One region of the Microbacterium sp. NPDC057658 genome, then DNA from elsewhere that is predicted to be linked to it. Evidence: riboswitches for the same ligand, from Rfam matches in the RefSeq annotation. Region 1 holds a riboswitch; the other holds the start of a gene.
The links. A riboswitch is a leader RNA that binds a small molecule or an ion and turns the genes downstream of it on or off. The one in region 1 is predicted to bind thiamine pyrophosphate.
Positions count from the first base shown of each region.

Region 2: another riboswitch for thiamine pyrophosphate. It lies ahead of ACFU8V_RS00785 (ECF transporter S component); the one in region 1 lies ahead of thiM (hydroxyethylthiazole kinase).

Region 1 covers NZ_JBHVHT010000002.1:601,045-608,777, forward strand. The annotation lists gene pheT (phenylalanine--tRNA ligase subunit beta) at 1-205, shown strand, start outside; gene ACFU8V_RS16420 (DUF402 domain-containing protein) at 265-984, shown strand; gene ACFU8V_RS16425 (NAD-dependent epimerase/dehydratase family protein) at 1,226-2,197, shown strand; TPP riboswitch at 2,205-2,298, shown strand; gene thiM (hydroxyethylthiazole kinase) at 2,289-3,137, shown strand; gene ACFU8V_RS16435 (bifunctional hydroxymethylpyrimidine kinase/phosphomethylpyrimidine kinase) at 3,134-5,281, shown strand; gene argC (N-acetyl-gamma-glutamyl-phosphate reductase) at 5,521-6,618, shown strand; gene argJ (bifunctional glutamate N-acetyltransferase/amino-acid acetyltransferase ArgJ) at 6,615-7,733, shown strand, end outside.
Region 2 covers NZ_JBHVHT010000001.1:166,428-174,160, reverse strand. The annotation lists gene ACFU8V_RS00795 (ABC transporter ATP-binding protein) at 1-1,372, shown strand, start outside; gene ACFU8V_RS00790 (D-alanyl-D-alanine carboxypeptidase family protein) at 1,423-2,913, opposite strand; TPP riboswitch at 2,991-3,100, shown strand; gene ACFU8V_RS00785 (ECF transporter S component) at 3,093-3,734, shown strand; gene ACFU8V_RS00780 (ABC transporter ATP-binding protein) at 3,734-5,188, shown strand; gene ACFU8V_RS00775 (energy-coupling factor transporter transmembrane protein EcfT) at 5,185-5,976, shown strand; gene ACFU8V_RS00770 (glutamate decarboxylase) at 6,077-7,447, shown strand; gene ACFU8V_RS00765 (amino acid permease) at 7,457-7,733, shown strand, end outside.

The DNA of each region.
Region 1 (7,733 bases):
CGAGGGCGCCGGCGCGCTGCTGGAGTCGGTCCGGCTCGTGGACGACTACCGCGGCGAGGGCGTGCCCGAGGGATCGAAGTCGCTGACGTTCGCCCTGCGCTTCCGGGCCGACGACCGCACGCTGACCGCCGCGGAGGCCTCCGAGGCGAAGATGGCGGGCGTCGCCGTCGCCGCGGAGCGCTTCGGCGCCGCCCTCCGCGACTGATCGGGAGAGCGCACGGCCCCTTTCCGGGGAGCCGTGCGCTCTCGCGATAGCGTGGCCGGATGACGAGCCTCCTCCTGCAGCCCACGCCACCCTCGGTCCCCGCCGGAGCGCGATCGCTCGGGGAGGGACCGTTCCTCTCGCCGGGTGCGCAGCTCGACTGGCACTACCGCAAGCCGGGGTGGACCACGGGGGAGGCGGCGACCGTCACCCCCATGCGCGTCGTCCGTGACGATGAGCGCGGTCTCGTCGCGTGGCTCGCCGCCGGGACGCAGCAGGAAGGTCAGGGCACGCGGGACGGGGAGCGCATCCGGACCGTCCCGCTCGATCGGCGGTGGCGGGAGCCCCGGCGCCGGATCGTCGAGGAGTGGTGGGGCAACGGCATCCTGCGCATCGCGCCCGCGGGAGTGCCGTGGTCGGTCTGGCTGTTCTGGAGCTCGGTCACCGGGACGACGTGGGACTTCGCCGGCTGGTACGTCAACCTCGAGAACGCGCACCTGCGCACCGACAGTGCCACCTACACCTCCGATCACGTCCTCGACGTCGAGATCGCACAGGACGGGCGCGTGGCGATGAAGGACGAGGACGAGCTGGTCGCCGCCGTCGACCAGGGACGGCTGACCGCCGCGCAGGCCGCGCAGATCGAGCGGCACGCGGTCGCGGCCATCGCGTCGTTCCATGCCGGCGACTGGCCGTTCGATCGGGAGTGGATCGACTGGCGACCGGACCCGTCGTGGACGATCCCGGTGTTGGACGGCCTCGACGAGATCGTCGTCCCCTGACCGCTTCGGGGCCGGCCTCCGCGACGGCGCCGAGCCCGCGCGGCATCAGGCGTTCGCGCGGCATCAGGCGACAGCAGCGCCCATGGCCTGTGCTCGCGTGAGGGCCTGAGCTCGCGTGGTGGGCGGTGTCCGCGTGAGGGCCGGTGTCCGCGTGAGGGCCTGTGCTCGCGGGGTGGCCTGTGTCGCTCCGCTCTGAGCGGAGGCCCTTCCCCCGAGTCGTCGATCCTGATGACATGGGCACATGACGGATGTGCTGATCCTGGGGGGAACCGGATGGCTGTCGGAGCGCATCGCCGCGCACGCGTTGGGGGCGGGCGCGTCGGTGACCTGCCTCGCCCGCGGCGGGCGGCCGGCGCCACCGGGAGCGACCCTCGTGCTCGCCGACCGCGACGACGAGGACGCCTATGACGTCGTCTCGCGCACCGACTGGGACCACGTCGTCGACGTCTCCTCCCGCGCCGCTCATGTCTCCGGGGCCGTCCGCGCGCTCGGCGAGCGTGCCGCCCGGTGGACCTGCGTCTCGTCGATGTCGGTGTACCGCGACGACGAGACGGTCGGGACGGACGAGTCGGCCCCGCGGCACCCGGCGGCGCAGGCCGGTGAGGACGACGACTACGCGCGGCAGAAGGTCGCGGCGGAGGACGCCGTGCAGGAGAGCCTCGGCGACCGCGCGCTCCTCGTCCGTCCCGGCCTCATCGTCGGCGACGGCGACCCGAGCGATCGCTTCGGCTACTGGGCGGCGGCGTTCCTCCGGGCCCTGGACGAGCCCGTGCTGCTCCCGCCGCTCGACGGGCGCACGGCGCAGGTCATCGACGTCGAGGACGTCGCCGCCTTCGTCGTGTCCGCCACCGTCACCGGTGCCGTCAACGCGATCGGCGACGTGCGCGACCTGGAGGACGTGCTGCGTACGGTGCGCGCTTCCACCGGGCACACCGGTCCGGTCGTCGTCGGCACGGAGGAGCGTCTCGTCGCGGAGGGTGTCGCGTACTGGGCGGGGCCGCGCTCGCTCCCGCTGTGGCTGCCGCCCGAGATGAGCGGATTCATGACCCGCTCGAACGCGCGGTACCGGCGCGGCGGAGGTAGGCTCCGGCCCCTCGAAGAGACGGTGGAACGCGTCGTGGCGGACGAGCGCGAACGGGGCGTGGACCGGGAGCGCCGTGCCGGACTCACGCGGACGGAGGAGCGGGCGCTGCTCGACGCCTTCGCTCGCTAGACTGCGAGGCAGTGACACGGGGTGCCGCATCCGCGGCTGAGATCACACCCGTCGAACCTGATCTAGTTCGTACTAGCGAAGGGATGTCGCAATGAGCGATCCTGTGCGTCCGGAATCCGTCCTCGACCTCGCCGTCACGGCGGGAAGGCTGCGGGAGGAGGTCCGGGCTGCGCCGCCGTTGACGCACTGCCTCACGAACGCCGTCGTGACGGGGTTCACCGCCAACGTGCTGCTCGCGCTCGGCGCGGCGCCGGCGATGGTCGACATCGTCGGCGAGGCCGGACCGTTCGCGGGTGCCGCCTCGGGGCTCCTCGTCAATCTCGGGACGCCGACCCCGGAGCAGCGGGAGGCGAGCAGGGAAGCCGTGGCCGGAGCGCTCGCCGCCGCCACGCCGTGGGTGCTCGATCCCGTCGCGATCGGCACGCTCCCGGTGCGGACGGCACTGGCCCACGAGCTGGCCGCGCGGCGCCCGACCGCCATCCGCGGCAACGCGTCGGAGATCCTCGCGCTCGCCGGGCACAGCAGCGGCGGCCGCGGTGTCGACGCGACGGACGGTACCGAGGCGGCGGCAGCGGCGGCGCGGGAGCTCGCCGACCGGCACGGTTCCGTGGTCGCCGTCTCCGGTCCGGTCGACCTCCTCACCGACGGGGAACGGGTGATCCGCATCGCCAACGGGAACGAGCTGCTCACGCGGGTGACGGGCGGCGGCTGCGCGCTGGGGGCCGTGATGGCGGCCTTCCTCGGGGCGTCCCGCGGTACCGGGACCGATGCGCTGACGGCGGTGGCCGCGGCGACCCTCGTCTACACGGTCGCGGCCGAGCAGGCGGCGGAGGCCTCCCGCGGACCGGGCAGCTTCGCCGTCGGACTGCTCGATGCGCTGTCCGCCGTGACCCCGGCGGATCTCCGGGACCGCGCCCGCGTCGAGGAGGAGACCCGATGACCGTCGACCTGTCCCTGTACCTCGTCACCGATCGGTCGCTGTGCGGCGCACGCGGGGTGGTCGCGACCGTCCGCGAAGCGGTGGCCGGCGGCGTCCGCATCGTGCAGCTGCGCGACAAGGAGGCGACGGACGAGGAGACCGTCGTGCAGCTCCTCGCTCTGTCCGCGGCCATCGACGGTCGCGCGCTGCTCGTCGTGAACGATCGCCTCGATGCGGCCGTCGAGGCCCGTCGTCGCGGCGCCAGGGTGGACGGGGTGCACCTCGGTCAGGCGGACGCCTCGGTGCTCCGCGCGCGCGAGCTCCTCGGCCCGGAGGCCCTGATCGGGCTGACCGCGAACACCTCCGCGCACCTCGAGGAGGTCGCCGCGCTGCCGCCCGGCACGGTCGACTACCTCGGGGTCGGCGTGATCCGCCCCACGCGCACCAAGCCCGACCACCCGGCCCCGCTCGGCATCGACGGCTTCGCCGCGTTCGCGGCGCGCAGTGCGCTGCCGTGCGTCGCGATCGGCGGGGTGGAGCTCGACGACACGGCGGCGCTGCGCGCGGCCAGCGCGGCCGGGATCGCGGTGGTCTCGGCGCTGTGCGCGGCGGACGACCCCCGGACCGCCGCCGCGGCCTTCCGTCGGCGCTGGCTCGGGCGGGCGGTGCCGCACGTGCTCAGCATCGCCGGCAGCGATCCGTCCGGGGGCGCGGGCATCCAGGCCGACCTCAAGGCGATCGCCGCGAACGGGGGCTACGGCATGGCGGCCCTGACGGCCCTGACCGCCCAGAACACGCAGGGCGTCCGCGCCGTGCACGTTCCTCCCGCGGACTTCCTCCGGGCGCAGCTCGACGCCGTCGGTGACGACATCCGCATCGACGCCGTGAAGGTCGGCATGCTCGCGGACGTGGAGGTGATCCGGACGGTCGCCGCGTGGCTCCGGGACACACAGCCCCCGATCGTCGTGCTCGACCCCGTCATGATCGCGACCTCGGGGGATCGGCTGCTCCACCCCGATGCGGAGCGCGAGCTGCGGAGCCTGCTGTCCCTGGCGACCGTGGTCACCCCGAACCTCGCCGAGCTCGCGGTGCTCGTCGGTCACGAGGTGGCGGACTGGGCGGACGCGCTCGCCGCGGCGCGAGAGCTGTCGGCCGCGATGGGGACCGCGGTGCTGGTGAAGGGCGGGCATCTGCCCGGGGACGAGGCACCGGACGCCCTGATCGACACGGCAGCCGGTACGCACGCGGAGTTCCCCGGCGCGCGCATCCACACGGCGAACACCCACGGCACCGGCTGCTCGCTGTCCGCGGCTCTGGCCACACGACTGGCGACGGGCGACGATCCCGCGACCGCGGTGCGCGCCGCGCGCGCCTGGTTGCGGGAGTCCCTCCGCGCGGCGGACGACCTGGAGATCGGGCGAGGACACGGCCCGATCCATCCCTTCTCGGGACTCTGGGCGCGCGGCGGGGTCGAGACCCGGCCGACACCGGAGGAGGTGGCCGCGGCCTGGTGGGACGAGACCGCCGCGATCCGCCGCGACATCGACGCGCTGCCCTTCGTGCGCGCGCTCGCCGAGGGGACTCTCGACCGCGACGCCTTCGTCTTCTACCTCGCGCAGGATGCCCTCTACCTCCGCGAGTACGCCCGGGTGCTCGCGGAGGCGTCACGTCTCGCTCCGACCCCCGACGAGCAGGCGTTCTGGGCCGAGGCCGCGCACGGCGCGATCCGCGGCGAGCTGGAGCTGCACGCGTCGTGGCTGACCCCGGAGACCGGGGTGAACGGCGCGACCTTCGCCGCCGAGCCCGCCCCGGCCACGGTCGCCTACCTCGACCACCTGCGTGCCGTCGCCTTCGGCGGGGACTACGCCACGGTGATCGCGGCCGTGCTGCCGTGCTTCTGGCTCTACACCGACCTGGGGGAGCGGCTCCATGCCGGAGCGTTCGGCGCGGCGCCCCGCGACCCCCGGCATCCCTACGCATCGTGGCTGGCGACCTACGCGGATCCGGCATTCGCGCAGGCCACCCGGCAGGCCGTCGCGCATGTCGCCGCCGCGGCCGCGAGGGCCGACGACACCGGCCGAGAGCGGATGCGGCGAGCCTTCCTCGCATCGAGCGCGCACGAACGGGCCTTCTTCGCCGCACCGGTCGCGCACGCTGTCGTGTGACGCCCCGGATTTGCGGTGCCGAACACGCCCGCGCTATCGTCGCCGCATGCCTTCGGTCGCCACCGCTCCTTCGACGCTCGTCCCGAGCGTCATCGCCGTGCGCCGACGTCGCGGCCGCCGATTCTAGGCGACCCCGCCCTTCTGCCTGCGTCCGCGCGGCGGTCGAGTGCCGGTGTCGCCGCCTCCGGCCCCGCCCCCGGTCCCGAGATCGTCGAGGACCCGACCGTTAAGGTAGAAGCATGACGTATTCCGTCGCCGTCTCCGGCGCCTCCGGCTACGCAGGCGGCGAGATCCTGCGCCTCCTGGCCGCTCACCCCGACGTCGAGATCCGCACCGTCACGGCGCACTCGAACGCCGGACAGCCCCTCGTCGCCCATCAGCCGCACCTCCGTTCACTCGCCCACCTGACGCTCCAGGACACCACACCCGAGGTCCTCGCCGGACACGACATCGTGTTCCTGGCCCTCCCGCACGGGCAGTCCGGGCAGTACACGGACGCCCTCGGCGACACCCCGCTGGTGATCGACGCCGGAGCGGACCACCGGCTCACCTCGTCGGCGGAGTGGGACGCGTTCTACGGCGGGTCCTTCCATGAGCCGTGGACGTACGGCGTGCCCGAGCTCCTCGTCGGAGGGGGCAAGGGGCGGGACGCGCTCCGCAGCGCGACCCGGATCGCCGCACCCGGCTGCAACGCCTCCACGGTGAGCCTGAGCCTCGCCCCCGGTGTCGCGGCCGGCGTGATCGACCCGGGCGACATCGTCTCCGTCCTGGCCGTCGGCCCGTCCGGGGCGGGCAAGAGCCTGAAGACGAACCTCCTCGCCAGCGAGATCCTCGGCTCCGCGAACCCCTATGCCGTCGGCGGCACGCACCGCCACATCCCGGAGATCCGTCAGGCGCTCGCCGCCGCCCGCCCTTCGACGGGCTCAGGCCCTTCGACGGACTCAGGCCCTTCGACGGGCTCAGGGACCCAAGACATCCGGATCTCGTTCACTCCGGTCCTCGTGCCGATGTCGCGCGGCATCCTCGCCACGTCCACAGCGCCGATCGTCGAGGGTGTGAGCGACGCCGAGATCCGTCAGGCATGGGAGAGCGCCTACGGCGACGAGACCTTCGTCCAGCTGCTGCCGGAGGGGAGCTTCCCGCGCACGGCGGACGTGCTCGGGGCGAACACGGCCCTCCTCGGCCTCGCGATCGACCGCGCCGCGAACCGCGTGACGGTGGTCACCGCCGTCGACAACCTCGTCAAGGGCACCGCCGGAGCTGCCGTCCAGTCCATGAACATCGCGCTGGGGCTTCCCGAGACCCGCGCCCTCTCAGTGAACGGAGTCGCCCCGTGAGCGTCACCGCCCCCGCAGGATTCGAGGCGGCCGGGGTCGCCGCCGGACTCAAGTCGACCGGCAAGCCCGATGTCGCCGTCGTGGTCAACCGCGGCCCCCGCAAGGTCGGCGCCGCCGTCTTCACGAGCAACCGCGCCAAGGCCAACCCCATCATCTGGTCGCAGCAGGCCGTCGCGGACCGCGTGGTCGAGGCCGTCGTCCTCAACTCCGGCGGTGCAAACTGCTTCACCGGGAGCTTCGGGTTCCAGACGACCCACCAGACCGCGGAGAAGGCGGCCGAACTGCTCGGCATCAGCGCGGGCGACGTGCTCGTCTGCTCCACGGGGCTCATCGGGACGGGGGACGAGGTCTTCCGCGAGAAGGTCCTCGCGGGCACCGCGCAGGCGATCACCGAGCTGAGCGCGGACGGCGGGGAGAGCGCCGCGCACGCCATCATGACCACGGACACGGTCGCGAAGACCGCTGTGGTGACCCGCGACGGCTGGACGATCGGCGGCATGGCGAAGGGCGCGGGCATGCTCGCCCCGGGTCTGGCGACGATGCTCGTGGTGCTCACCACCGACGCCGTGCTCGAACCGCTCCAGGCCGACGAGGCGCTGCGCCGGGCGACGGGGCGCACGTTCGACCGCCTCGACTCCGACGGCTGCATGTCGACCAACGACCAGGTGACGCTGCTCGCCAACGGCGCCTCCGAGGTCGTCCCCGACCTCGACGACTTCGCCGAGGCGCTCACCGCGCTCTGCCAGGAGCTCGCGGTCAAGCTGCAGGGCGACGCGGAGGGCGCGAGCCACGACATCACGATCGAGGTGCAGCACGCCGTCTCCGAGCAGGACGCCGTCGAGGTCGGCCGCTCGGTCGCCCGCAACAACCTGTTCAAGGCGGCCATCTTCGGCAACGACCCGAACTGGGGCCGCGTCCTCGCGGCGATCGGCACGACGGCCGCGCAGTTCGACCCCTACGACGTCGACGTGTGGATGAACGGTGTCCGCGTCTGCACCGCCGGCGGGCCGGACCGCCCCCGTGAGGAGGTCGACCTGACGCCGCGGGCCACGCACCTGATGATCGACCTCAAGGTCGGAGAGGCCACCGCCACGGTGCTCACCAACGACCTCACC
Region 2 (7,733 bases), on a different contig from region 1:
GCAGTGGCGCAAGGTCGGCCGGCTCAACGCCCGGGTCGAGGAGGCCTTCTCCGGCCACGCGCTGGTCAAGGTGTTCGGCCGCGAGCAGGACGCGCTGGACAAGTTCAAGGCCGAGAACGAGGAGCTCTTCCAGGCGAGCTTCAAGGCGCAGTTCCTCTCGGGCATCATCATGCCCGCGATGACCTTCGTCGGCAGCCTCACCTACGTCGGCATCGCGGTGCTCGGCGGGCTCATGGTCGCGAGCGGGCAGCTCCGGCTCGGCGACGTGCAGGCGTTCATCCAGTACTCGCAGCAGTTCACGCAGCCGCTGTCCGAGCTGGGCGGCATGGCCGCGGTCGTGCAGTCCGGCACCGCCTCGGCGGAGCGGGTGTTCGACCTGCTCGACGCCGATGAGCAGGACGCCGACGGCCCCGACGCCCCTGCTCTCCGCGAAGGGGAGGGCGTGATCGAGTTCGAGAACGTCTCCTTCTCCTACTCGCCGGAGCGTCCGCTCATCACCGATCTGTCGTTCCGGGTGGAGCCGGGGCAGACCGTCGCGATCGTCGGGCCCACGGGCGCCGGCAAGACGACGCTCGTGAACCTCATCATGCGGTTCTACGAGCTCAGCGGCGGTCGGATCACGCTGGACGGTCAGGACATCTCGACCATCACGCGTGACGACCTCCGGTCCCGCACCGGCATGGTGCTCCAGGACCCCTGGCTGTTCGCCGGGAGCATCCGCGAGAACATCCGCTACGGACGCTCGACCGCGACGGACGAGGAGGTGCTGGCCGCCGCGCGGGCGACCTACGTCGACCGCTTCGTGCACGCGCTTCCGGATGGGTACGACACCGTGCTCGACGAGGACGCGTCGAATGTCTCGGCCGGTGAGCGGCAGCTCATCACGATCGCCCGGGCGTTCGTGGCGCAGCCGTCGATCCTCATCCTGGACGAGGCCACCTCGGCGGTCGACACCCGCACCGAGCTGCTGCTGCAGAACGCCATGGCCGCTCTCCGGCAGGGGCGCACCTCGTTCGTCATCGCGCACCGGCTGTCGACCATCCGCGACGCGGACCTCATCCTCGTGATGGAGCATGGCGACATCGTCGAGAAGGGTACGCACGACGAGCTCATCGCCGCGCAGGGCGCGTACTGGCGGCTGTACCAGTCGCAGTTCGAGCAGGCGGCGACCGACCTCGACGCGGAAGCGGCCCTGACCGGGTCGTCTCCGGTCGTGGTGACGGGAGAGGCCGACGCCGAGGCCCGCGCGGAGGAGCAGGCGGCCGATGCCGTGGCGGGTGCCGCCGTCGGTGCCCAGCTTCCCGGAGCGGAGGCGGCCGCCGCGCAGGCGCTCCTCGACGACGGGGCGGACGGCGCGTCGCCTCGTCCCTGATCGTCATCGCCCTGACGCCCCGCTCCGGACTCGGAGCGGGGCGTCAGTCGTCAGGAGCGGTCCGCGTCGATGCCGAACAGCTCGAGGGGATGGGTGAGGCGCCACCACGGGCTCGGGCCGTCCACGTCTTCGGCGAGGACGAGTGCGGTCTCGGTGGTGTCGATGGGGCCGGCCGTGGTGAGGGTGCCGACGTCGCCGTCCGCCTCGCGCTGCTCGCCGAGATCGAACACAGCCGTCGCGGTCGCGCTCGCCCCGTTCCACAGCACCACATCCGCGTCCTCACCGGTCACGACGTCGACCTCCTCGCCCCAGGCGGTGCGGACGCGTCCGACCACCGTCCCGGCGGGAACGGCGGGGCCCTGCGCCTGCAGCGCAGCCTCGGTCTGCGCGAACAGGGCACGCGTGAGGGCGAGACGCGCCTCGTCGTCCTCCTGGTTCAGTGCCGCGGCGTAGAGGCGGACCGTCGAGTCCCCCACGGAGACGTCCTTCGCCGTCAGCAGGTTCCAGCCGACGAGTGTGCCGGTCTTGATGCCGACCACCCCCGGGTCCGCGAGCATGCCGTTCGTGTTCTCCACCGTGCCGGCCCCCGGCAGCTCGACCGACCGGGTGCCCACGATCTCCGCGAACACGGGATTCTGCATCGCGAGCTCGCCGAGAGCCACGAGCGCCTCCGGGGTGGCGACGTTGCGCGCGTCGAATCCGGACGGCGTGACCACGGTGATCCCGGAGAGCCCGCGCTCGCCGAGCCAGACCTCGGCGGCGGCCGCGAACTCCCGATCGGAGCCCCAGATCTCCGCGGCGAGCCGATCGATGTAGTTGTTGGCCGAACCGAGCAGGGTGCCCTGCAGGAGCTGGTACTCGGTCAGCACCCCGCCCACGGGGACATCCAGCGCGGACTGATTCGAGATCCGGTAGTCCCAGTACCGGATGCTGTCGGCGTAGGTGAAGAAGAACTCGGGGCCCTGCTCCCCGGGGGCGAGGGGCAGGCGGTCGAGCACCATGAGCGTGCTGACGACCTTGGTGATGCTCGCGATGCTGACCGGGGCGGTCGTGGACGCGGCCGTGGTCATCCCGGCGATGCCCACGGCACCGTCGCCCACCTCCGGCCAGGCGAGCGCGGCGGTGGGGGCTGCCACCGGGGTGACCTCCACGGCCTGGACGGTGGGGGCGACCTCGTGCAACGGCCAGAGCAGCGTGCTTCCGGCGTAGGAGGCGACGAGCCCGGCGAGGACCCCGAGCGGGACGAGCAGGCCGGGGCCGGCGATCGCCGGACGCAGCGTCGCGTCGCGCAGCAGGCCGGGGGCGGCCTCGGCTTCCGGGGTGGCGTCGAACTCCGGCGTCGACGACCCGGACTCGACCACGTCCGTGTCGACCCAGGTCAGCGCGGTCGCCGGTGTCGAGGCATCGGCCCACGCGACGGTCTCCGTCGTGGTCGCAGGCAGCGTGTCGACGGTCTGCGAGGACGCGGGGGCGGAGTCCTCGGGCCGCGCGTCGACGCCGACGCCGCCGGACGCCTCTGCAGGGGGATCGGAAGCGGTCACTCGCTTACGGTACCGAATGCCGCCAGGAATCCGCCGTGCGCGGCTCGGGACGCGCGGGCGGAAGACGCTAGGATCGACAGCACAACCACGGGAGTCCGGCGAGCCGGGCTGAGAGGGAGCGAATCGCGCTTCGACCGTCGAACCTGATCTGGGTCATGCCAGCGCAGGGAGGAGTTCACATGAGTACGTCCACGTCCGCATCCTCGTCCACGAAGACGACCGGCGCTCCGGCGCGCAGCTATCTGCGGTGGCGCATCGTCGACATCGTCGTCGCCAGCGTGCTCGGCGTCGCCGCCGGCCTGATCTTCCTGGCCTGGAACGTCGGGTACCTGGGCCCCAAGGCCCTGCTCGAGCCGCTGCTCCCCGGGCTCCAGGGGCTCCTGGACGGACCGTGGCTGTTCGCCGGAGTGCTCGGCGGCCTCATCATCCGCAAAGCCGGTGCGGCGATCTACGTCGAACTGCTGGCCGCCGTCGTCTCGGCGCTCATCGGCAACCAGTGGGGTGGCTTCCTCACGCTCGAAGCGGGCCTCGTGCAGGGTCTCGGCGCCGAGCTCGTCTTCCTGCTGTTCTTCTACCGTCGCTGGTCGCTGCCCGTCGCGATCCTCGCCGGTGCCGGCGCTGCGCTCGCGGGAGGCATCAACAACCTCATCCTCTGGTACGCCGGCTCCGGTCCCGCGTTCACCGTGATCTACCTCGTGAGCACCGTGATCTCCGGCGCCGTCATCGCCGGTGCCCTGTCGTGGGTGCTCGCCCGCGGCATCGCGGCGACGGGAGCACTGGACCGCTTCGGCTCCGGGCGCGAGGCGCGCGTGCGCGTCTGATGGCGGCGCAGGTCGCTCCCGCGGTCGTCGAGGCGCGCGGCTGGGGCTGGCGGCATGCGAGCCGCCGGGCATGGGCGCTGCGCGACGTCTCGTTCCGCATCGAGCCCGGCGAGCGGGTTCTCGTGCTCGGCGCGTCCGGGGCGGGCAAGTCGACCCTGCTGCACGGCCTCGCGGGCGTGCTCGGCGGCGAGGAGGAGGGTGAGAGTGCGGGGGAGCTCCTCGTCGACGACGCTCCGGCGGTGGCGACTCGCGGGCGCGCCGGACTCGTCCTCCAGGACCCCGATTCCCAGGTGATCCTCGCCCGCGCAGGCGACGACGTCGCGTTCGGGTGCGAGAACCTCGGCGTGCCGCGTGCGGAGATCTGGCCGCGTGTCGAGGCGGCGCTCGCTGCCGTCGGCCTCGACGTGCCGCTCGATCATCCGACCAAGGCGCTGTCGGGCGGCCAGAAGCAACGTCTCGCCCTCGCCGGCATGCTCGCGATGCGCCCCGGCCTCGTCCTCCTCGACGAGCCGACGGCGAACCTCGCTCCGGACGGGGTGCGCGAGGTCAGGGAGGCGGTGGAGCGGATGCTCGCCGCGCACCCCGCCACCCTCGTGGTCGTGGAGCATCGACTCGAGGTGTGGTTGCCGCTCCTCACCCGGGTCATCGTGCTCGGTGCCGGCGGGGTGGTCGCGGACGGCCCTCCCGCCGCGGTGCTCGGTGCGCAGGGAGAACGCCTGGCGGCGGACGGCGTCTGGGTGCCCGGGCGTCCTCCCACCGAGCCCCCGGCACCGAGGACAGTGCCCGGCGAGGTGCTGCTGTCGGCCCGAGCACTCGCCGTGGCGCGGGTGAAGGGGCGTCCGGTGGCCCGCGGCATCGACCTCGACGTGCGGGCGGGCGAGGCCCTCGCGATCACCGGCCCGAACGGCGCGGGCAAGTCCACCCTGGGCCTGACCCTCGCGGGCCTCCTCCCGCCCGCGGAGGGGGCCGTGACCGCGACGCCGGTGCTCGCGCAGGGTGCCGATCCCGCGCCGATCCGCTGGGCGTCCCGCGACCTCCTCACCCGGATCGGCATGGTCTTCCAGGAGCCGGAGCACCAGCTCCTCGCCACCACTGTGCGGGACGAGCTCGCCATCGGCCCGCGCGCGCTGGGCGTCCCCGAGGACGAGGTCGAGGCCCGCGTCGACGAGCTGCTCGCCCGCCTGCGCCTGTCCGCGCTGGGAGCCGCGAACCCGTACACGCTCTCGGGTGGGGAGAAGCGCCGTCTCACCGTCGCGGCCGCGATCGCCACGCGACCCCGGGTGCTGATCCTCGACGAGCCGACGTTCGGACAGGACGCCCGCACCTGGGCCGAGCTCGTCGCGATGCTCGCCACCCTCCGGGACGAGGGCTCCGCGATCGTCACCGTCACGCACGACCTCGACGTGGCGCGCGCCCTGCACGCCACCCGCTTCGCCCTGGGGGCGCCGGCATGACGGATCTCGCCGACACCCGCGCCCGCGCCGGCGTCGTGGCCCGGATCAACCCGGTCGCGAAGCTCGGCGTGAGCGCGCTCATCGCCGTGCCGTTGATCCTCACGCTGGATCCCGTGTCGGCGGCGGTCGCCCTAGTGCTCGAAGCGGTGCTGTTCCTGTTCGCCGGCATCGGGTGGCGGGAGTTCTGGGTGCGCACCTGGCCGGTCTGGCTCGCAGCGCCGCTCACAGGGCTCACCATCGCCCTGTACGGCGAGACGAGCGGCACGGTCTACGTCGACTGGTTCGTGCTGCGCATCAGCGAGGGGTCGCTCGCGCTCGCCGTCGCCACGATGCTCCGGGTGCTCGCGATCGCCCTGCCCTCGGTGGTGCTCTTCATCACGGTCGATCCGACCGATCTCGCCGACGGCCTCGGGCAGATCCTGCGCCTGCCCGCCCGATTCGTGCTCGGCGCGCTCGCCGGACTGCGCATGGTGGGGCTGTTCCTCGACGACTGGCGGGCTCTGGAACTGGCGCGTCGAGCCCGCGGCGTGGCCGACCGCGGCCGCATCCGGCGCTTCCTCGGGATGGCCTTCGCCCTGCTCGTCCTGTCGATCCGCCGCGGCGCGAAGCTCGCCACCGCGATGGAGGCACGGGGCTTCGGTGCCCCCGGCCGTCGCACCTGGGCGCGCGAGTCCCGCTTCGGCGCCCCCGAGTGGGCCCTCCTGGCCGTCGGGGCCGCGATCTCCGGGATCGCGATCGCCGCGGCGGTCGCCACCGGCGCGTGGAACTTCATCCTCGGTCCGTCCTGACCTCACCCCTTTCGGACGAGGGCCCCTGGAGGTGACTCGACGGCCGGTCTAGCGTCCGCTGGAGACAGTGCCAATCGACACCGACCGAAAGGGACGTCCCATGAGCATCTCCTCCGCCGACGACCAGCCGCTCTTCACGCGGCCGGGTGAGGCCACCGTCGCACCGCGACACGTCATCCCGGATTCCGAGTCGCTTCCCGCGACGGCGAAGCAGATCGTCGAGGACGAGACCATCCTCGACGGCAACGCGCGCCTCAACCTCGCCACCTTCGTCAGCACCTGGATGGATGACGAGGCGAAGCAGGTCTACATGGCCTCCTTCGACAAGAACATGATCGACAAGGACGAGTATCCGCAGACCGCCGCCATCGAGGACAACTGCTGGCACATGCTCGCGAACCTGTGGAAGGCGCCGGACGCCTCCCGCAGCATCGGCACGTCGACCATCGGCTCCTCCGAGGCGTGCATGCTCGGCGGTCTCGCGTTCAAGCGTCGCTGGCAGCAGGCCCGCCGTGCCGCCGGCAAGGACGCCTCCACGCCGAACCTCGTGATGTCGAGCGCGGTGCAGGTGTGCTGGGAGAAGTTCTGCAACTACTTCGACGTCGAACCGCGCTACGTGCCCATCAGCGAGGAGCACAAGACGCTCGACGGCCATGACCTCGAGAAGTACGTGGACGAGAACACGATCGGGGTGGTCGCCATCATGGGCGTCACCTACACCGGCATGTACGAGCCGGTGGCCGAGATCGCCGCGGCGCTCGACGCGATCCAGGAGAAGACGGGTCTCGACATCCCGATCCACGTGGACGGCGCCTCGGGCGCGATGATCGCCCCGTTCCTCCAGCCCGACCTGGTCTGGGACTTCCGGCTGGAGCGCGTGCATTCCATCAGCACCTCGGGACACAAGTACGGTCTCGTCTACCCGGGTCTCGGGTGGGTGGTCTGGCGCGACGCGCACTGGCTGCCGGAGGACCTGGTGTTCAAGGTGAGCTATCTCGGCGGGGAGATGCCGACCTTCGCCCTGAACTTCTCCCGCCCTGGCGCTCAGGTGCTGCTGCAGTACTACCTGTTCCTCCGCCTCGGGTTCGAGGGCTACCGGGCCGTGCAGCAGGCCTCGCAGGACGTGGCGAAGTTCCTCTCCGCGGGCATCGCGAAGCTCGATGCGTTCGAGCTGTGGAACGACGGCAGCGACATCCCCGTCTTCGCCTGGCGCCTGAAGGACGGGCACACCGACAAGTGGACGCTCTACCACCTCCAGGACCGCCTCCGGATGCGCGGCTGGCTCGTGCCCGCCTATCCCATGCCCGCGGACCTCGAAGACCTCACGGTGCAGCGGATCGTCGTGCGCAACGGGCTCAGCATGGACCTGGCCGCCGAACTGCTCGAGGCCATCACCGCCGAGGTGGCACACCTCGACGCGCTCACGGCTCCGATGCCGTCCGACCACCCCGACTCGGCGTTCCACCACTAGGGGGCCGATATGTCCGCCCCGCAGTCCGGTGCCGCCGGCGCCGCCTCCACGCCGCGCGTCTCCCGTCCCGCCGTCGCCGTCCTCGGCGTCGGACAGCTCGCCCTGCTCACCCTCGTGGTCGTGGCGAGCCTGCGATCGCTGCCGGCGATGGCGATCTACGGCCTCGGCAGCGTCACGCTCTACATCATCCCGGCGATCCTCTTCCTCATCCCCACGGCCCTCGTCGCGGCCGAGCTCGCGACGGGGTGGAAGGGCGGCGTGTACGTCTGGGTGCGCGAGGCCCTCG